3 linked regions of the Microbulbifer sp. A4B17 genome follow. The protein of the gene in region 1 binds, or shares a complex with, the protein of each later gene. Links are inferred from orthologs where the notes say so. Each region holds a gene or a part of one and is shown in the gene's direction. Other genes may lie near its edges.

Evidence for each region. The genes of interacting proteins can lie anywhere in the genome.
Region 2: the proteins of dnaN (region 1) and dinB are in contact, whole or in part, in a solved structure (PDB 1OK7), measured with the Escherichia coli proteins. The link is inferred for Microbulbifer sp. A4B17 from one-to-one orthologs.
Region 3: the proteins of dnaN (region 1) and BTJ40_RS13325 are in contact, whole or in part, in a cryo-EM structure (PDB 8GIZ), measured with the Escherichia coli proteins. The link is inferred for Microbulbifer sp. A4B17 from one-to-one orthologs.

Annotation. Positions count from the first base shown.
Region 1 is NZ_CP029064.1:811-8,514, forward strand. The notes cover bases 1-2,908. They hold dnaN (DNA polymerase III subunit beta), read left to right. Parts: upstream 1-855; coding sequence 856-1,962; downstream 1,963-2,908. Other genes in these bases: dnaA (chromosomal replication initiator protein DnaA), read left to right, coding at 1-822; recF (DNA replication/repair protein RecF), read left to right, coding at 2,080-2,908. In the rest of the region: more of recF, read left to right, coding at 2,909-3,186; gyrB (DNA topoisomerase (ATP-hydrolyzing) subunit B), read left to right, coding at 3,205-5,625; BTJ40_RS00025 (hypothetical protein), read left to right, coding at 5,964-7,704. UniProt on the Escherichia coli protein: Confers DNA tethering and processivity to DNA polymerases and other proteins. Acts as a clamp, forming a ring around DNA (a reaction catalyzed by the clamp-loading complex) which diffuses in an ATP-independent manner freely and bidirectionally along dsDNA.
Region 2 is NZ_CP029064.1:1,488,962-1,495,163, reverse strand. The notes cover bases 1-2,763. They hold dinB (DNA polymerase IV), read left to right. Parts: upstream 1-725; coding sequence 726-1,802; downstream 1,803-2,763. Other genes in these bases: BTJ40_RS06575 (hypothetical protein), read left to right, coding at 2,617-2,763; BTJ40_RS06580 (RNA polymerase sigma factor), read left to right, coding at 2,076-2,603; BTJ40_RS06590 (carboxymuconolactone decarboxylase family protein), read right to left, coding at 101-643; BTJ40_RS06595 (DUF1328 domain-containing protein), read left to right, coding at 1-73. In the rest of the region: more of BTJ40_RS06575, read left to right, coding at 2,764-3,081; BTJ40_RS06570 (hypothetical protein), read left to right, coding at 3,157-3,681; BTJ40_RS06565 (MaoC family dehydratase), read right to left, coding at 3,771-4,229; BTJ40_RS06560 (SDR family NAD(P)-dependent oxidoreductase), read right to left, coding at 4,340-5,116; BTJ40_RS06555 (SDR family oxidoreductase), read right to left, coding at 5,119-5,895; BTJ40_RS06550 (phosphotransferase), read right to left, coding at 5,920-6,202. UniProt on the Escherichia coli protein: Poorly processive, error-prone DNA polymerase involved in translesion repair and untargeted mutagenesis. Copies undamaged DNA at stalled replication forks, which arise in vivo from mismatched or misaligned primer ends.
Region 3 is NZ_CP029064.1:2,994,917-3,001,269, reverse strand. Bases 1-2,914 are described here. They hold BTJ40_RS13325 (DNA polymerase III subunit delta'), read left to right. Parts: upstream 1-901; coding sequence 902-1,927; downstream 1,928-2,914. Other genes in these bases: BTJ40_RS13315 (TatD family hydrolase), read left to right, coding at 2,393-2,914; BTJ40_RS13320 (PilZ domain-containing protein), read left to right, coding at 2,032-2,385; tmk (dTMP kinase), read left to right, coding at 233-853; mltG (endolytic transglycosylase MltG), read left to right, coding at 1-233. Also shown: more of BTJ40_RS13315, read left to right, coding at 2,915-3,169; BTJ40_RS13310 (dUTP diphosphatase), read left to right, coding at 3,197-3,820; BTJ40_RS13305 (malate dehydrogenase), read left to right, coding at 3,955-4,935; BTJ40_RS13300 (DUF2244 domain-containing protein), read left to right, coding at 5,126-5,647; bcp (thioredoxin-dependent thiol peroxidase), read left to right, coding at 5,731-6,207. UniProt on the Escherichia coli protein: Part of the beta sliding clamp loading complex, which hydrolyzes ATP to load the beta clamp onto primed DNA to form the DNA replication pre-initiation complex.

The DNA of each region.
Region 1 (7,704 bases):
AATGCTAAGGTGGTGTATTTGCACTCCGAGCGCTTTGTTGCAGATATGGTGAAAGCGCTACAGCTGAATGCCATCAGCGACTTTAAGCGCTATTACCGGTCTGTTGACGCCCTGTTGATTGATGATATCCAGTTCTTTGCCGGTAAGGAGCGCTCTCAGGAAGAGTTTTTCCATACCTTTAATGCCCTGCTGGAAGGTGGTCAGCAGATTATCCTAACCTGTGACCGCTATCCCAAAGAGATCGACGGCTTGGAAGAGCGTTTGAAATCCCGCTTTGGCTGGGGATTAACGGTGGCTGTAGAGCCTCCGGAGCTCGAGACCCGAGTCGCTATTTTGATGAAGAAGGCCGAGCAGGTGGGTGTGGATTTACCTCACGACTCCGCTTTCTTTATTGCGCAGCGCATTCGCTCCAATGTGCGAGAGCTTGAAGGTGCACTGCGCCGCGTAATTGCCAATTCGCAATTTACCGGTCGCGCTATTGACGATGTCCTTGTGCGCGAAGCACTAAAAGACCTGTTGGCCCTACAGGATCGATTGGTCAGTGTGGATAATATCCAGCGGGTTGTCGCTGAATACTACAAAATTAAGGTGGCGGATTTGCTCTCCAAGCGGCGCAGTCGCTCGGTGGCCCGTCCCCGCCAAGTCGCTATGTCCCTGGCCAAGGAGCTGACCAATCACAGCTTGCCGGAGATCGGCGATGCCTTCGGTGGTCGCGACCACACAACAGTACTGCATGCCTGCCGCAAAATACGTGAGTTGCAGGAGTCCGACGCGGATATTCGCGAGGATGTTAAGTTGCTGACACGGTCGCTGACCACTTAATCGAATAACTGACAAAACAAGGCGAAACTACCGATGAAATTCAATGTGAGCCGGGACGCCCTTCTGAAGCCGTTACAACTGGTGGCCGGTGTTGTTGAGAAACGCCAAACACTGCCAGTCCTGGCCAATGTGTTGATGCAGTTACAGGGCCAGGAACTCTCCCTGACCGGTACTGATCTGGAAGTGGAAATTGTCGGCCGTCTCGGTGTAGACGGTGTAGAAATGGAGGGCGAGGTGACTGTTCCCGCACGCAAGCTGCTGGATATTTGTCGCTCTCTGCCCGATGGTGCTGAACTGAAGTTTGAGCGCGATGGCGAGCGCCTGATACTGCGCAGTGGCCGCAGCCGTTTTCAGCTGTCGACTCTGCCCGCAGCGGACTTCCCGAACCAGGAAGAGGCCAGTGCACAGACCCGTTTCGATATCTCCCAGCGCGAGATCCGCCGCCTGATAGAAGCCACCAGTTTTGCTATGGCTCAGCAGGATGTGCGCTATTACCTGAATGGTTTACTGCTAGAGTGTCGCCCGCAGCAGCTGCGCGCGGTTGCTACTGATGGCCACCGCTTGGCGCTTTGCGATCGCGATGCCCCCGGCCTGGATGTCGCCACGCCTATCCAGGCTATTGTGCCGCGCAAAGGCGTACTTGAGCTGGGTCGTTTGCTTGAAGACAGCGATGCACAGGCACAGGTAGTGCTGGGTAACAACCATATTCGTGTGGTTAGTGGTCAGTTTACTTTCACTTCCAAGCTGGTGGACGGGAAGTTCCCTGACTACGAGCGCGTGTTGCCGCGAGGGGCGGGCAATGTGGTCTATGCCGATCGCCAGGGTTTGCGCCAGGCCTTCTCCCGCGCAGCGATTCTCTCCAACGAGAAATACCGTGGGGTGCGTCTTCAGGTTTCTGAGGGGTTATTGCAGATTGTTGCCAACAACCCGGAGCAGGAAGAGGCGGAAGAGCAGATGATGGTGGATTACGTAGGTGAGCCAATGGAGATTGGCTTTAACGTTTCCTATCTGCTGGACGTCACTGGTGCTATTCACAGTGACCAGATCCGTATCAGTTTGGCGGATGCCAATAGCAGTGCTCTGCTGCAGCAACCTGAAGAAGGTGATGCGCTGTACGTGATTATGCCTATGCGCCTGTAAGGCAGCCCACCCATTGCTCTTTTCTGAATGGATTGAGGCTACCCCCCCGCTCGGTGGGGTAGCCGATAAACAAAGCGATGCTTGTGCATCGCGCTCTTCACTCTGGGGGAGGTGTCTGTGGCGCTGACCCGTCTTCTCTTATCTAATTTTCGAAATATCTGCTCTGCCGATCTCAAACTGGGTCCTGGCGTTAACGTGTTTTGCGGTGCGAATGGCAGTGGCAAGACTTCACTGCTAGAGGCGGTACATATGCTGGCAACCGGTCGTTCCTTTCGCTCTCGCCAGCATAAGTCGGTTATTCAGCATGATACTGGTGGGCTTACGGTTTTTGCCCAGCTCGATACAGGTTTTAACTTGGGGGTAGAGCGCCTCGCAGATGGCTCGGGCCGAATCAGGGTTAACCAGGCTCCAGCGGAATCCAGCTCACAGCTTGCTAGTTGCCTGCCCCTTCAATTGATAAACAGTGAAAGTTTTTCCGCACTTGATGGTGGCCCCGGCATTCGGCGCCGATTATTGGATTGGACAGTGTTCCACGTGGAACATTTATTTGCCCAGGAGTGGAAAAATTATCAAATCGCACTGCGGCAGCGAAATGCTCTCCTGCGTCGTGGTAAAATCGATGAGGCTAGCATCGGCGTATGGGAAGAGCAGTTGGCCCTTAGTGGCGAGCGTGTAAACGATCTGCGATTAGCTCAGTTTTCTCAATTGCAGTCTGCCGTTTCGCAACTTCTCGGTGAGTTACCACAGAGCCTGTTGAGCCGTGTCGATATGAGTTACCGTCGTGGCTGGCGTAAAGAAGTTGACCTGCGTGGCGCTCTATCTGAATCACGGGAATCAGATGTTTCACAGGGGCATACGCGTATTGGTCCCCATAGGGCGGATATTCGTTTTACCGTAGCCGGTGAGTCGGCCCACAATATTCTATCTCGAGGCCAACAGAAGATGTTGGTGTGTGCGGTGCGCACGGCCATGGCGGAGGTAGTCTGTAGGCAGGGGGATATGCCAGTATTCCTGGTAGATGACTTGCCGGCAGAGCTGGATGACAGTAACCAACAGATTTTTGCGCATTGGGTTGGGCGTTGTGCCAGCCAGGTGCTTGTAACCGGAATTGAGGAGGGCACTACAAGCCGCCCTTGGCGGCAACTAGATGCCCCTTGGAATTGCCCGAAAGTGTTCCACGTGGAACATGGGAAGATCAGTGCCGAAGCTTCGGCCGCACAATAAGTTTAATGGAGCGAATAAATGTCAGAGCAGCAAAGCTATGACTCAAGCAGTATCAAGGTATTAAAAGGCCTGGATGCGGTGCGCAAGCGCCCCGGAATGTATATTGGTGATACCGACGATGGCACCGGTCTGCACCACATGGTATTCGAGGTGGTCGACAACTCCATCGATGAAGCGCTGGCCGGCCACTGTGATGAGATCCGTGTAACCATCCACCCGGATGAGTCCATTTCCGTATCGGACAATGGCCGTGGTATCCCGACAGAGATTCACCCGGAAGAGGGGGTTTCTGCAGCAGAAGTGATTATGACCGTCCTTCACGCAGGCGGTAAATTTGATGACAACACCTACAAGGTCTCCGGCGGTTTGCACGGGGTAGGGGTATCGGTGGTAAACGCTTTGTCCAAAGAGCTGAAGCTGACTATCCGTCGCGGTGGCAAGATCCACGAGCAGACCTACCACCACGGAGTGCCCCAGGCACCCCTGGAAGTTGTGGGTGACAGCGATACCACCGGCACTACGGTGCACTTCAAACCGTCTGAGGATACCTTCAGTAATATCGAGTTCCATTTCGATGTGCTGGCCAAGCGCCTGCGCGAGCTGTCCTTCCTGAACTCCGGTGTGCGTATTGTCCTGAAGGATGAGCGCAGTGGTAAGGAAGAGGTCTATGAATACGAGGGTGGTCTGAGTGCCTTTGTGGAGTTCCTCAACCAGAACAAAACTCCGATTAACAAGGTTCTGCACTTCCAGAGCCAGCGCGAAGACGGCATTGCAGTAGAGGTGGCATTACAGTGGAACGATAGCTTCCAGGAAAGCATCTTCTGCTACACCAACAATATTCCCCAGCGCGACGGTGGTACCCACCTGGCGGGCTTCCGTGCAGCCCTGACCCGCGGTCTGAACAGCTATATCGAGCGGGAAGGCCTGGGTAAGAAAGACAAGGTGAACACCACTGGCGATGACGCCAGGGAAGGTCTCACCGCGATTATCTCTGTGAAGGTTCCGGACCCGAAATTCTCCTCCCAGACTAAGGACAAGCTGGTTTCATCCGAAGTGAAACCCGCTGTAGAACAGGAGATGGGTCACCACTTCACAGACTACCTGATGGAGAACCCACAGGAAGCCAAATCTGTCGTCACCAAGATGATCGACGCGGCCAAAGCCCGTGAGGCGGCCCGCAAGGCCCGTGAAATGACTCGCCGCAAGGGAGCGTTGGATATTGCCGGCCTGCCCGGAAAACTGGCAGATTGCCAGCAAAAAGATCCGGCACTATCTGAGATTTACTTAGTGGAGGGTGACTCCGCCGGTGGTTCTGCCAAGCAGGGCCGCGATCGCCGCACCCAGGCGATCCTGCCGCTGAAGGGTAAGATCCTCAATGTGGAAAAAGCGCGCTTTGATAAGATGCTCTCAAGTGCCGAAGTGGGTACCCTGATTACCGCACTGGGCTGTGGTATCGGCAAGAGTGAGTTCAACCCGGATAAGTTGCGTTACCACAGCATCATCATCATGACCGATGCTGACGTGGATGGAGCCCATATCCGTACCCTGTTGCTCACCTTCTTCTTCCGTCAGATGCCGGAGCTGATCGAGCGGGGTCACATCTACATCGCCCAGCCGCCGCTGTATAAGATCTCCAAGGGCAAACAGGAACAGTACCTGAAGGATGAGGGCGCTCTGACCCAGTTCCTCACCAACGCCGCCCTGGAAGGCGCCACGCTGTTTGTGAACCCGGATGCCCCAGGGCTTTCTGGCGCCTCCCTGGAGAGCCTGGTAGGCGAATACCGCAGCGTATTGGCGACAATCGACCGTCTGTCGCGTCTGTACCCTGAGGAAGTGCTGCGCAGCATGATCTACCTGCCCAGCTTGTCTCAGGAAGACTTGCAGTCCCAGGAGAAAGTTGTGGCTTGGAGTGAGAAGCTGCAGGAGAAACTCGGTGACGAAGAGAGTGGTGGAACCCGTCGTCACGAAGTGACGGTTCAGGAGAACACCGAGCGCGGCCTGTTCCTGCCCCATATCCATATCGTGGCCCACGGTGTCGGCAGTGACTACCTGATTAACCACGAGTTCTTCGATTCCGCTGAGTACGCGTCTATATGCGCTCTGGGTGAGAAGATGGTGGGTCTGTTGGAAGAGGGTGCCTTTATCCAGCGCGGCGAGAAGCAGCACGCTGTCAGCAGCTTCCCTGAAGTGATGGACTGGCTGATGGGCGAGAGCCGTAGAGGCTACGGTATCCAGCGCTATAAGGGGCTAGGTGAGATGAACCCGGAGCAGCTTTGGGAAACCACCATGGACCCGGAGAGCCGTCGTATGCTGCAGGTAACCGTTGAAGATGCCATTGCCGCGGACCAGATCTTTACAACTCTGATGGGTGATCAGGTAGAGCCGCGCCGTGACTTTATCGAGACCAACGCTTTGGCGGTGGAGAATCTCGACGTTTAATTGCCATAAGGCTATTTTCTGAAAGTCGCACAGTAATTTCCCTCGGAAGCAAAATGGGGAGTTACTGTGTGTTATTTTTCTCACATAAAATGACTTGCAATAAATTCGATATTTTTATTTTCGCTCTATCGGAAAGTGTTGCACAGATCCGATACCTGCCCTTCCAATAAAGCCTGAAATTACTGACAAGAAATTAAAATAAACAATAAAAACTTTTAGTAAAGCTTAGCCAAGCAATACTTTTGCTGTATTTTTAAAAAGCTCAAAAACTATAGAAATCCTTCTAACTTACCTATTTTTACAAACAAACAAATAAAATTAAACGGACCACAAGACTTATGGGGAACCTCATTTCTTCTATTCTCGGCGATGCTCGCCGTTTTATAGTTGTCGGTGGTGTGATTGCACTAGCTTTATATGGTTGCACTAGCACGCAGAAATTAGTCAACTCTGAATGGTACGAAATCGAAACCGAGCACTTTCGTATCGTTACCAATGATAATCCCAAGCAAGTTGAAAAACTGGCAATAGACTTGGAACGATTTCGGATTTTTGCAAAACGATATATTAAGTATTCAGCAGATCAACAAAAGTTGACCATTTACGCCCTGGATGATCGGCTCAGCTTCAAAGGAGTCAGTGGTAGCGAGTCGTCTAGAACTATCATTGGACAATTCCATAATACTGCTTATGGGAGCTTCGCATTATTAAATCTAAACGGAAATCGTGCCCTTCCAGATAATCCCGCTCGTCAGACATTGTTTCATGAATATACGCATTTCTTAACCTACAGCGGAAGCCAGCACCTCTACCCCTACTGGTTTAGTGAAGGTATTGCTGAAGTATTTTCCACGGTAGATTTTGGTGAAAATAAAAAGTACAGCTTTGGAAAAATACCGGTTGATCGGGCGATTAGTCTTAATCGAGCGAGAGAGTTGCCACTGGATAAGCTCCTTTCAGCCACTCCTGGCTCGCTGAATTCAAGAGATACCGGAGCACTTTATGCCAGTGGATGGATGTTAGCTCACTGGATGATTTTCGATGCGGATAGAAATAAAGCCTTAAATGAATATTTGGAGGCTTATAATGCCGGCGAAGATCCAATTGCGAGCTTACCTGAAGCTCTGGGAATGACTTTTGAAGAGCTCAATGAGCAGTATAAGAACTTGCCGAAAGGTCATTTCATTTATTACGAGGGGGAGTTTTCCAATAATGGTGTAATTAAATCCCCCTCCGTTAACTTGATGGACAGTAGTGCCGCAGTCGCAGAACTGGCCTACTTTATGGCAATTTCGGAGCAGGGATCCGAAGCATTAGAAGAATATATTGTCTATGCAGATAAAAAGCAGGCCTCTAGCCCATCGTTAAATTCCGCACTGGCCATTGCTTTGACTGGTGAAGGAAATTATTCCCGCGCTGAGGAAGTATTGAATTCTATTCCGGCGAAATACCACGGAGAAACCTGGTATCTCGAAGCCCAGGCAAAAAATGATTTATCCGCAGCCTTGGCGGAGGAGGGATACCTCAGTCCCAGAAAGATGAAACGTATTCGGGATAAATATGTTCAATTAGTAAATGCCCAAGGGGAAGTACCAGCCTACTGGTATGAACTGGCGATCACAATGCAAGTTTTGGGGTATCCCCGCCAGAAGTATATGGAAATGCTAGAGCAGGCGTATTTGCGTGCTCCGAGGGAAACGGGAATTGCCTGGTGGTATGTACTGGAGCTTTACCTGGATCGAGATAGAGATCTCTTCTCAAAAGTCTCTCAACCGCTATTAATGCAAATTGCGGAAGAGGATTCGCGGGCACAGTTGCAGTCGATGCTGGATGAGTTGGAGGAGGAAGCGGGTTTGGAGTTCGAGCTTGAGATCAGTGGTTTGGGCCAATTAATGTCAACTTACAGGAAGTACTCTGGCAACAAAGCCCTGGCAATGGCTGTGGACTACCGTGGTGCATTTGTGGCGGGTTTTAGCGAAGACGGCGGCAACCAAGTAGAGGCGAATCGAAGTGCTCTTCGGGCCTGTGAAGAGCAGCGAGAGCAGTACCAGATAAGAGACCGCTGTGAACTCTATGCTG
Region 2 (6,202 bases), 1.5 Mb from region 1 along the record:
AATAGCCAAGATTCTCTTCTTTATTTTCATTGTGATGTTTGTACTGGCACTGATATTCGGCAGGCCCAGGTAGTACTGCCTGTTCAGTAAATTGCCGTCATTATTTCTTGTGGGGCACTCTTGTGGGGTCCAGGCTGAGCACCTCAGCGATGTGATTGGCCCCCAGCACCATCTCCATTACGCCCAAGGCTTCCAAAATCTCATCATCGCCGGCACCCAGCTTTCGCGCAGAGGCTATCAAGTGCTGTCGGTGGTCGTCCGGCGCGCTATTTGCATTCCGCGCCAAGTCAAACAGCGCATGCTCTTTTTCGGAAAAATGTACATGCTTGGGATCAGTGCGAATACGCATCACTTCATCCGTTTCCACCCCGAGCATCTCGAGAGACATGCAGTGGTGGTAGATACCATAGTCACAGTGATTATCAGCAGAGACCGCCAGGCCAATCGCCTCTTTTAGTTGAGCCGACAGGCAACCGTGTATCATCACAGCTTTAAATTTATCCCAGTTTGCCTCCAACAGCCCCGGGTGCTGAGCGTAGATCCGGAACAGACTGGGGATTCCCCCCAATTCATCCTGAATTTCATCAAACACCTTGGCTACATCATCGGAAGTTGGGCAATCTACCAACGGAATACTGCTCATTATTCACCTACCTATCTTCGCCGGGTGTCCGGGTGGCATAAATTACTTCCTGGCACTATACAACACTGTATATAATCACAGCATGAGAAAGATCATCCACTGTGATTGTGATTGCTTCTACGCCTCGGTCGAAATGCGTGACGATCCCAATCTCCGTGGACGCCCCCTGGCCGTTGGTGGCAGTAGCAACCGACGAGGAGTGATCTCTACCTGCAACTATGAAGCGCGCAGCTATGGAGTTCGCTCCGCAATGCCTACCGCCCAAGCCAAGAAACTGTGCCCTGATTTGATTGTAGTACCCGGCAATATGGCCAAGTACCGGGAGGTCAGCGGACAGATACGAGAGATTTTCCTCGATTACTGTGACGATATTGAGCCCCTATCCCTGGACGAAGCCTTCCTGGATGTCACCGACAGCGGTCGGTGCCACGGCAGCGCCACCTTGATTGCAGAAGAGATCCGGCAGAGGGTGCGGGATAATCTCGGTATCACAATTTCAGCCGGAGTCGCCCCGAATAAATTCCTGGCCAAAATTGCCAGTGACTGGCAGAAGCCCGACGGATTAACGGTCGTTACCCCAGACGAAGTCGATCAATTTGTTTTGCGCCTGCCGATCAACAAAATACACGGTGTGGGGCGAGTAACCGCAGAGAAAATGCATCGCCAGGGCATTCGCACCTGTGCGGATTTACGCAATTTTTCACAAATTGAATTGAGCAAGAAATTTGGGAAATTTGGCCGCCGCCTTTACGACCTCTGTCGTGGCATTGATGATCGCCCGGTCAGTGGTGATGGATCACGCAAGAGTGTTAGTGTCGAGCGAACTTTTCGAGAGGACTTGTCCAGTTATGAGGAGTGGCTGGAACAACTGACAGAGCTCTATATGCGCCTGTTGGAACGCCTGGAAAAACTCGGCGATCGCTACGAGGTAAACGGTGCCACCGTTAAAGTAAAGTACGCGGACTTTACTACCAGTACTCACGAGCGCAGCAGCCGCGCTGGGCGAATTTCTGAATTTCGTCAGCTGTTGCAAGAGTGTCGTGATAAGCGTCCTGCGCCTATTCGTCTTCTCGGGGTAGGCTTGCGTCTCACAGACCTGCGCGCGGGGCAGGGACCCATTCAATTACCATTGCCCCTGCCGGAAAAAACCATTTTTTGACGCCTAACTCTTTATTAAGGCGCACCATCATCTATCAATAAATCTGGCGTTGGCCGTTACCCGAGCAACCACCCACCAAACCAGAGGCAACTATACTTCGCAAGCTCGAAGATTAGTGTCTGTCGCGCAGTGACATCGGCTGAAATTATAAATACTGGCCGGAGAATATTTACGACGCAGAAGCATACTACAATCTTCTTTATTGACGCCGCATAAACCCATACTCGACCAGCGGTACGAGGCCGGATAATTTGCGTACGGAGGCTAAAGACATTGTCTCGCAAAGAATTACGCCACCTATCTGACGAAGCGCTATTCCAATATTACAAGGAGTCGCGGAAACCGACTGTTTTCCGTCTGCTCTACAGTCGTCACAAAGATTCCCTCTATCGCTACTGCATACAAATGGCACCATCTTCAACTACTTTGCTCTTGCAAAAACTCTGGCGTGGCATTTTGGAGAATCCTCCAGAACTACATGGGCGCATGCTGAAGAGTTGGCTTTTTATTCAGGTCAACAAATTACTCAGGCACGAGGAGTTCAATAGCTCTAAGACACACGCACAAGAACCCCCTCAGCAGAACAGAATTCTCGCGGCGATCCAAAAATTACCTTCACAGCTGCGTAATGTTTTATTACTGCATATAGAGTGCAAACTACCACTGGCAACAGTGGCGGATATTGAGCAACTCTCACTGAACAAGTGCCGAACCCTATATCATCGCGCACGATCATCTCTGGATGACGCTATTTATGGATCAGAGAGAAAACCCTGGCAAGTAGAAATTATCGAAGAGTAATTGAGTTAGTGATATGAGCAATTGGGAAAATCAATATTTTAAAGAAGCCGAAACGTTGACTTCCCCTCAACAGCTGGATGACGATCTATATAAAACAGCCCAAGCGTATAAGCCAAAAGTAAATATCAATCACCTGCTATCTCGGGCAACCGTGAGCTGCAGTGTAGTAACTGCCCTATTGCTGCTAGTACACCCAGCACAGCACTTGGGCGCCTTCACACACAAAGCAGGCCCCGAAGAGCAGCATTCATACGAACCGGTTTTAAGGGACTGGAAAGAAACTGCAGCACCAATTATCCCTAAACCAGACCCTTGGCTCGCACTGCGCAATCAGGTAAATAGTGGCGAGTATGTTGCATTGTGCCATTACTGGCGGGCAGAACAGCAGAGTGAAAGTGAAGAGCCCCTGCCAGATGAATTGCGTAAAAGCGCTAAGCGTCACTGTCGGATTTTATCGAGTACGGCTTCAAGGAGCTAGAAACAACTGATATCAAGTTCAAGCGGCCAATTCGAATTCTCACTCCCTATACAGTCCCAACTTAGCCATTATATTGTGGCGGGCATCTACGGTGCCGGTGGCCCTTCTGCCGGAGAAAATCCGGTACTTAAGTCAGTGATCAACCAACTTGACGGGCGGATATTCTCCCATACAAGAAAGCTTACTATTTATCGCTACCTTAAAAATGGGATTTCACGCAATAAAACAGCAATACTGTTTGGCTACAGTAGAGGGGGAAATACCGCAATAAAAATCGCAAACGCACTTGGTCGCCAAGGCATCTCTATACAATGCCTAGTGATATTTGATGCCCACAGCATAAATGACAAAAGAAAATTCAAGCTCAAATATAACAATATCAAAAAGGCTTACAACTTCTTTCAAAGAAACCCCAGAACCGCCGGAAAATATGGCTGGTGGGGTATAAACCCCTACTGGGGATGTACCTTATCCTCACCATTTATTGAGGTTCAACAGTTTAACCTTACGGGCGATTATTTTAAAAAAGGTATTTCCGCTTCTCACCTAAATATTGTTCGCATGGGCCTCAATATTCTTAAAGAAGAACCACTTATATAAACTCATCTTAAATAGCTCTCAAACAAATCGCAGACACCACTTTCCATTACGACTTATAAAAGTGGTGGCCAAGACTTCTACTACTCCTACTAGGTAATCTGCAGGAAAATCCACTCTGCAACTAAAGCGGGCTTCGCCTCTCCCTCTATTTCCATTGTCACCATCAGCCTAATTTGATACTGAGACTCTCTCTTCTCCGTAATATCCAGTATTTTCCCAGAGACGCGTACCCGACTACCTGTCTTTACCGGGCTGATAAAGCGGACTTTATCCAATCCATAATTCACCCCCATATAGGCACCCGCGACCGTTATCTGCAAGGATCCTACAAAATATGGCAGTAGTGACAAGGAGAGAAAGCCATGGGCAACCGTCCCTCCAAAGGGAGTTTTAGCAGCTGCCTCCGGGTCTACATGGATGAACTGTCGATCCAAGGTGCACTCAGCAAAACTGTCAACTCGTTGCTGGTCAATCTCAAACCAGGCAGTGGGCTCTGTTTCAAAACCAATGTACTGATTGAGGTTATCAGGTGAAATCTCTACAGGCATCGAAGGCTCCCTTTCGATTTTCATTCCAGTTATTGATCAGGCCTCTGAACAACGCTGCGATGCCTCGTAGGCCTGCAGATATATTCCAGGGTTATCCAGAGGCTCCTTACTCAGTAGGCCGACAAGCCACCATCTACCGCCAGTGCCTGCCCAGTAATGTAAGTCATTTTTGGGGAAACCAGCATCAACATCGCCGCTACCACCTCTTCTGGCTTACCCAAGCGTTTCATCGGGCACCCTTCGGCGAGAAACGCCTGTACTTGTTCAGGGCAGGCATCTTCCGTTGCAATATCGGTAACCATCGGAGTCAGGCAATAGAAGGGGCAAATCGCATTCACACGGATACCGTACTTGGCATTTTCCATCGCTGCCGTTTTGGTCAGGCCAATAACGCCATGTTTTGCCGCTGCGTAGGAGGCGATCTTGGGGGCACCACCCAGACCCGCCATAGAGGAAACGTTGAGCACAACCCCTCCAGTGTCTTTCAACAGGGGCAACTGGTGTTTAAGCCCCAGGAAAACACCCTTCAGGTTAACGTTGTACTGAAGGTCCATCATGGCCTCATCTGTCTGCTTGAGAGACATCATCGGAGGCGCGATGCCGGCATTGTTAACAGCAATATCCAGCTGTCCAAATTCTGACTGGGCCAGTTGAGCAAGTGCAGCGCAATCAGGCTCTTGGGAAACATCACAGCGCTGGGCGCGCACAGCAATATTTTGGCTTCCCAGTTTGTCCGCCAACTGCATCAAGGCCTCTTCATTGATATCTCCCAATACCAAACGAGCGCCCCGAGAACCAAGTTCCTGGGCCAGTAATTTTCCAAATCCACTGGCAGCACCGGTAATCAATGCGACTTTATCACTAAAATCGAGTATTGGATCATGCATGGTTAAATCCCCCCACAAGAAGTCAAACCACCATCCACAACGACACATTCTCCAGTCGTATAACTGGAAGCATCGGAGACCAGATACAAAACGGTACCCGCCATCTCTTCTGGCTCCGCATGGCGGTGCATGGGAATATGGCCGACAGCGGTCTTATAAATATCCTCGTGGGAAAACAATGCCCCGGCGAATTTGGTTTTTGTAAGCCCTGGTAGTAAAGCATTCACCCGGATATTAAATTGCGCACACTCCTTGGCAAACGCCTTGGTCATATTGACCACCGCCGCCTTGGTAATTGAGTAAATACCCTGCCCAACACCTGGCTGCAAGGCATTCACTGAGGCGGTATTTACAATAACGCCACCACCCTGCTCTCGCATCAATTTGCCGGCTTCTACCGACATAAAGAAATAACCGCGTATATTGACCTCTACCGTCTTTTCAAAGGCCGCTAAATCAGTATCCAGAATATGACCAAAATAGGGATTAGTCGCCGCATTGTTGACCAAAATATCCAAGCGACCAAATCGCTCGCGAATATCGCCGATAACCTGCTGGATATTATCCATATTGCCAATATGGCAAGGGATCGCATCGGCACAGCCACCGGCATCCACAATTGCATCGGCTACGGCCTGACATCCCTCGATTTTTCTGCTGGAAACCAAAACATGGGCACCCTGCTCAGCCAAAAGTTTTGCGATGGCCTCACCAATACCCCGACTGGCACCAGTTACCAGGGCAATTTTTCCCGTGAGATCAAAAATATTCTTTGCCATTTCTTATCCTTATAATTTCAGAAGTTAACCATTAGCAGCGATATCCAATGCAGCTTGTGCGAGGGGTTCTACCAGGGCTCCCAGTTTTGCCGCATTTTTATTGGAGGCATTGCCGTCTTTTGCACGCTTGACCACCCCCTGAACAATCGCTGCCAGGCGAAAGAAGCTAAATGCCAAATAAAACGGCCAATTATCAATCCCATCAATACCCATTCGCTGGCAGTATTTGGCCACATACTGATTTTCGGAGGGGATGCCCAGGGCCTTTATATCCAAGCCTAATAGGCCAGACATTTTGTCTTTGCCG
Region 3 (6,353 bases), 3.0 Mb from region 1 along the record:
ATAACACCTATGTTATCAATGGCCTTCCTCCCACGCCGATTGCCCTGCCTGGGCGAGCGGCAATTCGGGCCGCTTTAAATCCGAAGCCCGGTAAAAGTTTGTATTTTGTCGGTAAAGGAGATGGGTCCCATCATTTTTCAGCGACTCTGACAGAGCACAACCGTGCGGTGCGGGAGTATCAGCTGAAAAGACGAGCGGATTACCGCTCGAGTCCGGCAAAAGGAAAGGATTAGTGTCGCACGGCAAGTTCATTACCCTCGAGGGTGTAGAGGGAGTGGGGAAATCCACCAACTTACTCTTCATTACCGAGTGGCTCAAAAAGCACAATATAAAGTTTATCCAAACCCGGGAGCCGGGTGGCACCCCGTTGGCTGAACAGCTGCGCGAGCTGTTACTGGCAAAACGGGATGAATCGGTTGACCCCACGGCAGAATTATTGATGGTGTTTGCCGCCCGCGCACAACATCTGTCTCAGGTTATACTACCCGCGTTAAAACGTGGGGATTGGGTAATCTGTGATCGCTTCACCGATGCTACCTATGCCTATCAAGGTGGCGGTCGCAAACTGGATCGACAGTTAATCGAGCAGTTGGAGCAGACAGTTCAAGGGGATTTGCGCCCAGATAAAGTACTCCTTTTGGATCTCGACCCGGAAGTGGGGCTGCAGCGAGCCGCACGCACCGGGGAAGCAGATCGTTTTGAGAGTGAGCATTTGGCGTTCTTCCAGCGGGTGCGCGCGGCATATCGCGAGCGAGCTGAAGCGGCACCTGCCCGTTATGCAATTGTTGATGCCAGCCAATCTCTGGAGAAGGTGCAGGTGGACCTAGCCAGGCAATTGGAGCTGTTGCTTTAAGCTATCTTGCCCCCAGAATCTATTTTCAAATGATAAGACTTGTGGCTGATGTCTGTGCCTGAAACTTTTGAGTATAAATCGATACCGGTACCTTTACCCTGGCACTTCGAGCAATGGCAGAGATTGGTTTTGCAGTTGCAGGCGGGCCGCTGCCCGCACGCTTTACTGCTGACCGGCCCGGAGGGGTTGGGGAAGCGACAATTCGCGGCTGCTTTTACTGCGTTGGCCCTATGTGAACAACCGAGGGCAGGTCAGGCTTGTGGAGAGTGTAAGGATTGTCGGTTGTGGATGGCTGGCTCGCATCCTGATTTCCTACAAGTTGAACCTGAAAAGCCCGGTGGACCTTTGAAAGTGGAGCAAATCCGCCAACTGGGCAACTTCGTTTCCCGTACCAGTGGGCGGGGCGGGGCGCGCCTGGTTTGTTTGTCGCCTGCGGAGGCGATGAATATCAATGCAGCCAATGCTTTGTTGAAAAACCTTGAAGAGCCTGCAGCTTCCGTTATCTTTGTGCTGATCACCGATGCCCCCATGGGTCTTCTGCCAACGATTAGAAGTCGTTGTCAATCCATTGCTTTTCCACCTCCAACTGAAGAGATCGCGCTACAGTGGTTATACAGCAATGGGCTGGAAGAGCCGCTGGCACAGAGAGTCTTAACCCTGGCCGGTGGGGCACCATTATTGGCTGCTGAACTGGCTGAGCCCAAGCCGAGGGAAGTACGCGAGCAGTTTTTAAAAGATCTCGATGCTGTAGCTCAGGGCACGGCGAGCGCCGTCTCTACGGCGGGCCGTTGGGAAGCACCAGCCGAGGGGGTTGAGTTGGTCCAACTGCTGCTTTTCTGGCAGCACTGGCTGACCCAGATGGTGCAGATACGCAGTTGCGATCTCAGTGGAGATGCCCAGTTAATGAGTCTGTTGCAGAGGTTGCCGGGGTTGGGAGAGCAAAGCCTGCAGCCGGTTTTTGCCTTCTACGATCATTTACTCCAGGCACGCAAGGGATTGCTGGGCACAGCCAACCCAAACCGTCGCTTGCTGCTTGAAGAATTATTCATCCGCTGGGCAAAGCTTTTTGCTTAGGTGTCCTGCACAAATGGGGTGGGGCCATTGGCGCTGCCTGGACACAGGCTGCGGGCTTAGATAAGTTAGCGCATCATTTAGAAATATAAACATTGAGGTTGTCCATGAAAGCCATGGGAGGCGGTGCCCGCAACGGCATCCTGTCACTGAAAATCCAGGATAAATCTGTGCTCTACGCGGCCTATATGCCCTTCGTTAAGAATGGTGGCCTGTTTATCAGTACCGATAAGTCGTACAGCCTTGGCGATGAGGTGTTTCTGCTTCTGAGCTTGATGGATGAGCCAGAAAAAATTCCAGTTGCCGGTAAAGTGATCTGGATTACCCCCAATGGTGCCCAGGGCAACCGCACTCCCGGTATCGGGGTTCAATTTGGCGATAAGGACAATATCGCCCAAAACAAGATTGAAACCCATTTGGCGGGAACTTTAGAATCCAGCCGCCCAACCCATACGTTGTAACCCTCTAATGCTTGTTGATTCTCACTGTCACCTGGACAGACTTAAGCTCGATAAATTTGATGGCGATCTGGATGCTGTATTGGATCTGGCCCGCAGTCGCGGTGTTGGCAGGTTCCTCTGTGTCGGTATCAGTCTGGAAAACGCCGATGCGGTTGTTGAAATCGCATCCCGCTACGAGGACGTAGTCTGTTCCGTTGGTGTGCACCCGCTGGATGTCGACTCCGGCATGGCGGATGTTGAGCGACTGGTAGGAATGGCTAACCAGCCCAATGTTGTTGCATTGGGGGAGACAGGCCTGGATTACTATTACAGTACTGACACTCAGGAAATCCAGCAGCAGAGCTTTATTGCACACCTGAAAGCGGCAGGGCAGGCAGAGCTTCCGGTTATTGTGCATACGAGAGATGCGCGGGAAGATACTATCGCTCTCATTAAAGAGCACGGTAATACCAATACCGCAGGTGTTCTGCACTGTTTTACCGAGAGCTGGGATATGGCCAAGGCTGCCCTGGATCTCAATTATTATATTTCTTTGTCCGGTATCGTGACCTTTAAAAATGCCGAGGAGCTGCGGGATGTCGCCCGCAGGCTGCCTTTGGATCGGTTACTCGTTGAGACCGACTCCCCTTATTTGGCCCCAGTGCCCTATCGGGGTAAGCCCAATATTCCGGCCTATGTGCGTGAAGTGGCGGAATTTATCGCTGATTTACGCGGTATTCCCTACGAAGAGCTGGCCGAAATCACCTCAGAAAACTTTTTCAGATTATTCCCCCGGGCAGTTTGATCCGGGTCTATTGGATGTTCCCCTATGATGAAGCAGCAGCTGCAAGTCATGCTGACTCTGCAAGACGAGATTAATACGGTAGTTAATGAGAACTGGCGTGAGCAAAATTTTGCCTGGTACCGCGCAATTTGGGTGGAAAGTGCAGAGCTGTTAGATCACTACGGCTGGAAGTGGTGGAAAAAGCAGCTTCCGGAAATGGACCAGGTAAAACTTGAGCTGGTGGATATTTGGCATTTCGGATTGAGTCTTGAATTGCAAAAAGGCTCCCCGCAGAAAGTAGCTGAAATTATGCTGAAGGAATTTGATGGTTCTGAGCGTTCAGCAGGCGATTTCCGTGAAAATCTCGAGTCTTTCACCTTGAGCACCCTGGCCACCAAACAGTTTGATGTTGCTGGTTTTGCTCAACTATTGGCTGATGCAGGAATGTCTTTTGCTGAGTTGTACCAGCGATACGTCGGTAAAAATGTACTTAACCGATTCCGCCAGGATAACGGCTACAAAGATGGCAGTTATGTGAAAACCTGGGCGGGCCGCGAAGACAATGAACATCTTGCGGAAATTGCAGGACTTTTGGATTCGTCTACTGCTGATTACAGTGATCAGGTTTATATGGCTTTGCAAGAGCGTTACCGGGAAATGGCATTGACATAACCACTCGCAAAGAGTGTCCATTACAGCCTGAGGGGGTTTTGTCATACAAATTGAGCCGCTATTTCGCTTGTGTAAGATGAAATTTACTCGCGAGGCCCTATAATGCGGCCGCTTACAAACGAGGGAGAACTATCGTGAAAGCACCTGTACGTGTTGCTGTTACCGGCGCTGCCGGTCAGATTAGCTATTCGTTGCTGTTCCGCATCGCCTCTGGCGAAATGCTGGGCAAAGATCAGCCGGTTATTCTGCAATTGCTGGAAATCACTCCGGCATTGGAAGCGCTGAAAGGCGTTGCTATGGAGCTTGAAGACTGCGCTTTCCCGCTGCTCGCGGGTATCGTTCAGTCCGATGATGCTACTGTTGCGTTCAAAGATGCAGATTACGCTTTGCTGGTAGGCGCGCGTCCCCGTGGACCGGGTATGGAGCGTAAGGACCTGCTGGAAGCTAACGCTGCTATCTTCTCTGCACAGGGTAAAGCCCTGAACGACGTTGCTTCTCGTAACGTAAAAGTACTGGTTGTTGGCAACCCGGCTAACACCAATGCCCTGATCGCTCAGCGCAATGCGCCAGACCTGGACCCGCGTAACTTCACTGCGATGACCCGTCTGGATCACAACCGCGCTTTGTCTCAGTTGGCAAACAAAACTGATTCCAGTGTTAACGACATCACCCATATGACCATTTGGGGCAACCACTCTTCCACTCAGTACCCAGACCTGCACCAAGTGAAGGTTTCCGGTGCTGCAGCCATGGATAAAGTGGAGCAGGAATGGTACGAAAACGACTTCATCCCGACTGTTCAACAGCGTGGTGCAGCTATCATCAAGGCGCGCGGTGCTTCCTCTGCGGCTTCCGCTGCCAACGCTGCCATCGACCATATGCGCGATTGGGCTCTGGGCACCGCTGAAGGTGACTGGACCAGCATGGCTGTATTCAGCGATGGTTCTTACGGTATTCAGGAAGGCCTGATTTACTCTTTCCCTTGCACTTGCAAAGACGGCGACTGGGAAATTGTTCAAGGCGTTGACATCAACGACTTCTCTCGCGAGAAAATGACTGCTACCGAGCAGGAGTTGGCGGAAGAGCGTGATGCAGTAGCACACCTGCTGCCGTAATAGGGAATAAAAGGTCCGGGGCTTTATCCCCGGGCTGTTCCCAAAAGCCCACATCTTGGTGTGGGCTTTTTTGTGCCTCAATTTTGTAACTCCCAGCCCGGCTTCGAATAACCTGCCGGTCAGCATCTTTGTGTGAGCTGCCGCCATCGGCACTACACTAATTTTACATGTCTGCCGGAATGTCCCTGTTATGGTCACTGAAGTTGGCCGCAACACCGCCCGTTGCGCCTGTATCCTGCTGCAGCCCAACCAATCCCTTTCTCTCTCCGGCAATCTGTGGGTGTTCTTCTCGCTGGTTGGAGTGTCTCTTGGGATCAGTCTCGCTTTTGCACTGGCCGGAGCCTGGATGATTCTGCCCTTTGCCGGGCTTGAGATGATCCTGCTGGGCATTCTGTTTACTTATGTGTACTTGGAGGGGACCCGTCGGGAAGTGATACGTATCAATGAAAAAATGGTAATCCTGGATTGCTGTAAAGGATTCAGGCAGGAAACTGTTTACCACCGCGAGTTTGACCGCGATAAGCTGGCAGTGCTTGTGCGAATGGGGAGCAGCGCTACTGAAATGGCTTCCGTTAATTTTAGTGGACCCGAAGGCTGTCTTGAGGTTGGGGAGTTTCTCACTGAGGCCGAGAAGGCCGAGCTGGTACAAAAACTAGGTCGTTTTGGCATTTGTGCCAGGAAAGAGAAGGAGTTTCGCCTGCAGCAGTTCTGATTTCTGTATAGAACTGGCGTCTCGTTTGTTTCTTTTCGCTATAATCCCCGCTTAACTTTTATTAATTCCATAGGGGATATCAGATGGCTTTTCCGAAGATCGGTAATTTGGCTCCAGCTTTCACGCTGACCAATCAAAGTGGCGAGAAGGTGTCACTTAAGGATTTTCGAGACAAAAGTAATGTGGTCCTCTACTTTTACCCGAAGGCACTGACTCCCGGATGTACCACTCAGGCATGTGGTATTCGCGATAGTGCAGCTGAATTTAAAAAAGCCAATACCGTTGTGTTGGGTGTGAGCCCGGATCCGGAAGCCAAGTTACAGCGCTTTATCGATAAGCATGAACTGAATTTTGATTTGCTGTCCGATGAAGATCACAAGATTGCCGATAAATATGGCTGCTGGGGCCTGAAAAAATTTATGGGCAAGGAGTATATGGGGCTTTTGCGAACGACTTTTATCATCGATAAGAGTGGGCGTCTTCGTCATATTATCGATAAGGTAAAAACCAAAACTCATGACACTGATGTATTGAATTGGATTGGCGAGAACCTGGATTAATTGCCAGACTCAGTGGGGCGGGGCTGGACAGGTGCTTGGTCCGCTGTAGCCCCCATTATTCGGACTCAGAGGCGACACGTGAGTACCGAAAGCAAGTATTTTTGGCCCTTGGTACACAATAAGATGAAAAAAAGCACTGTCGTCCC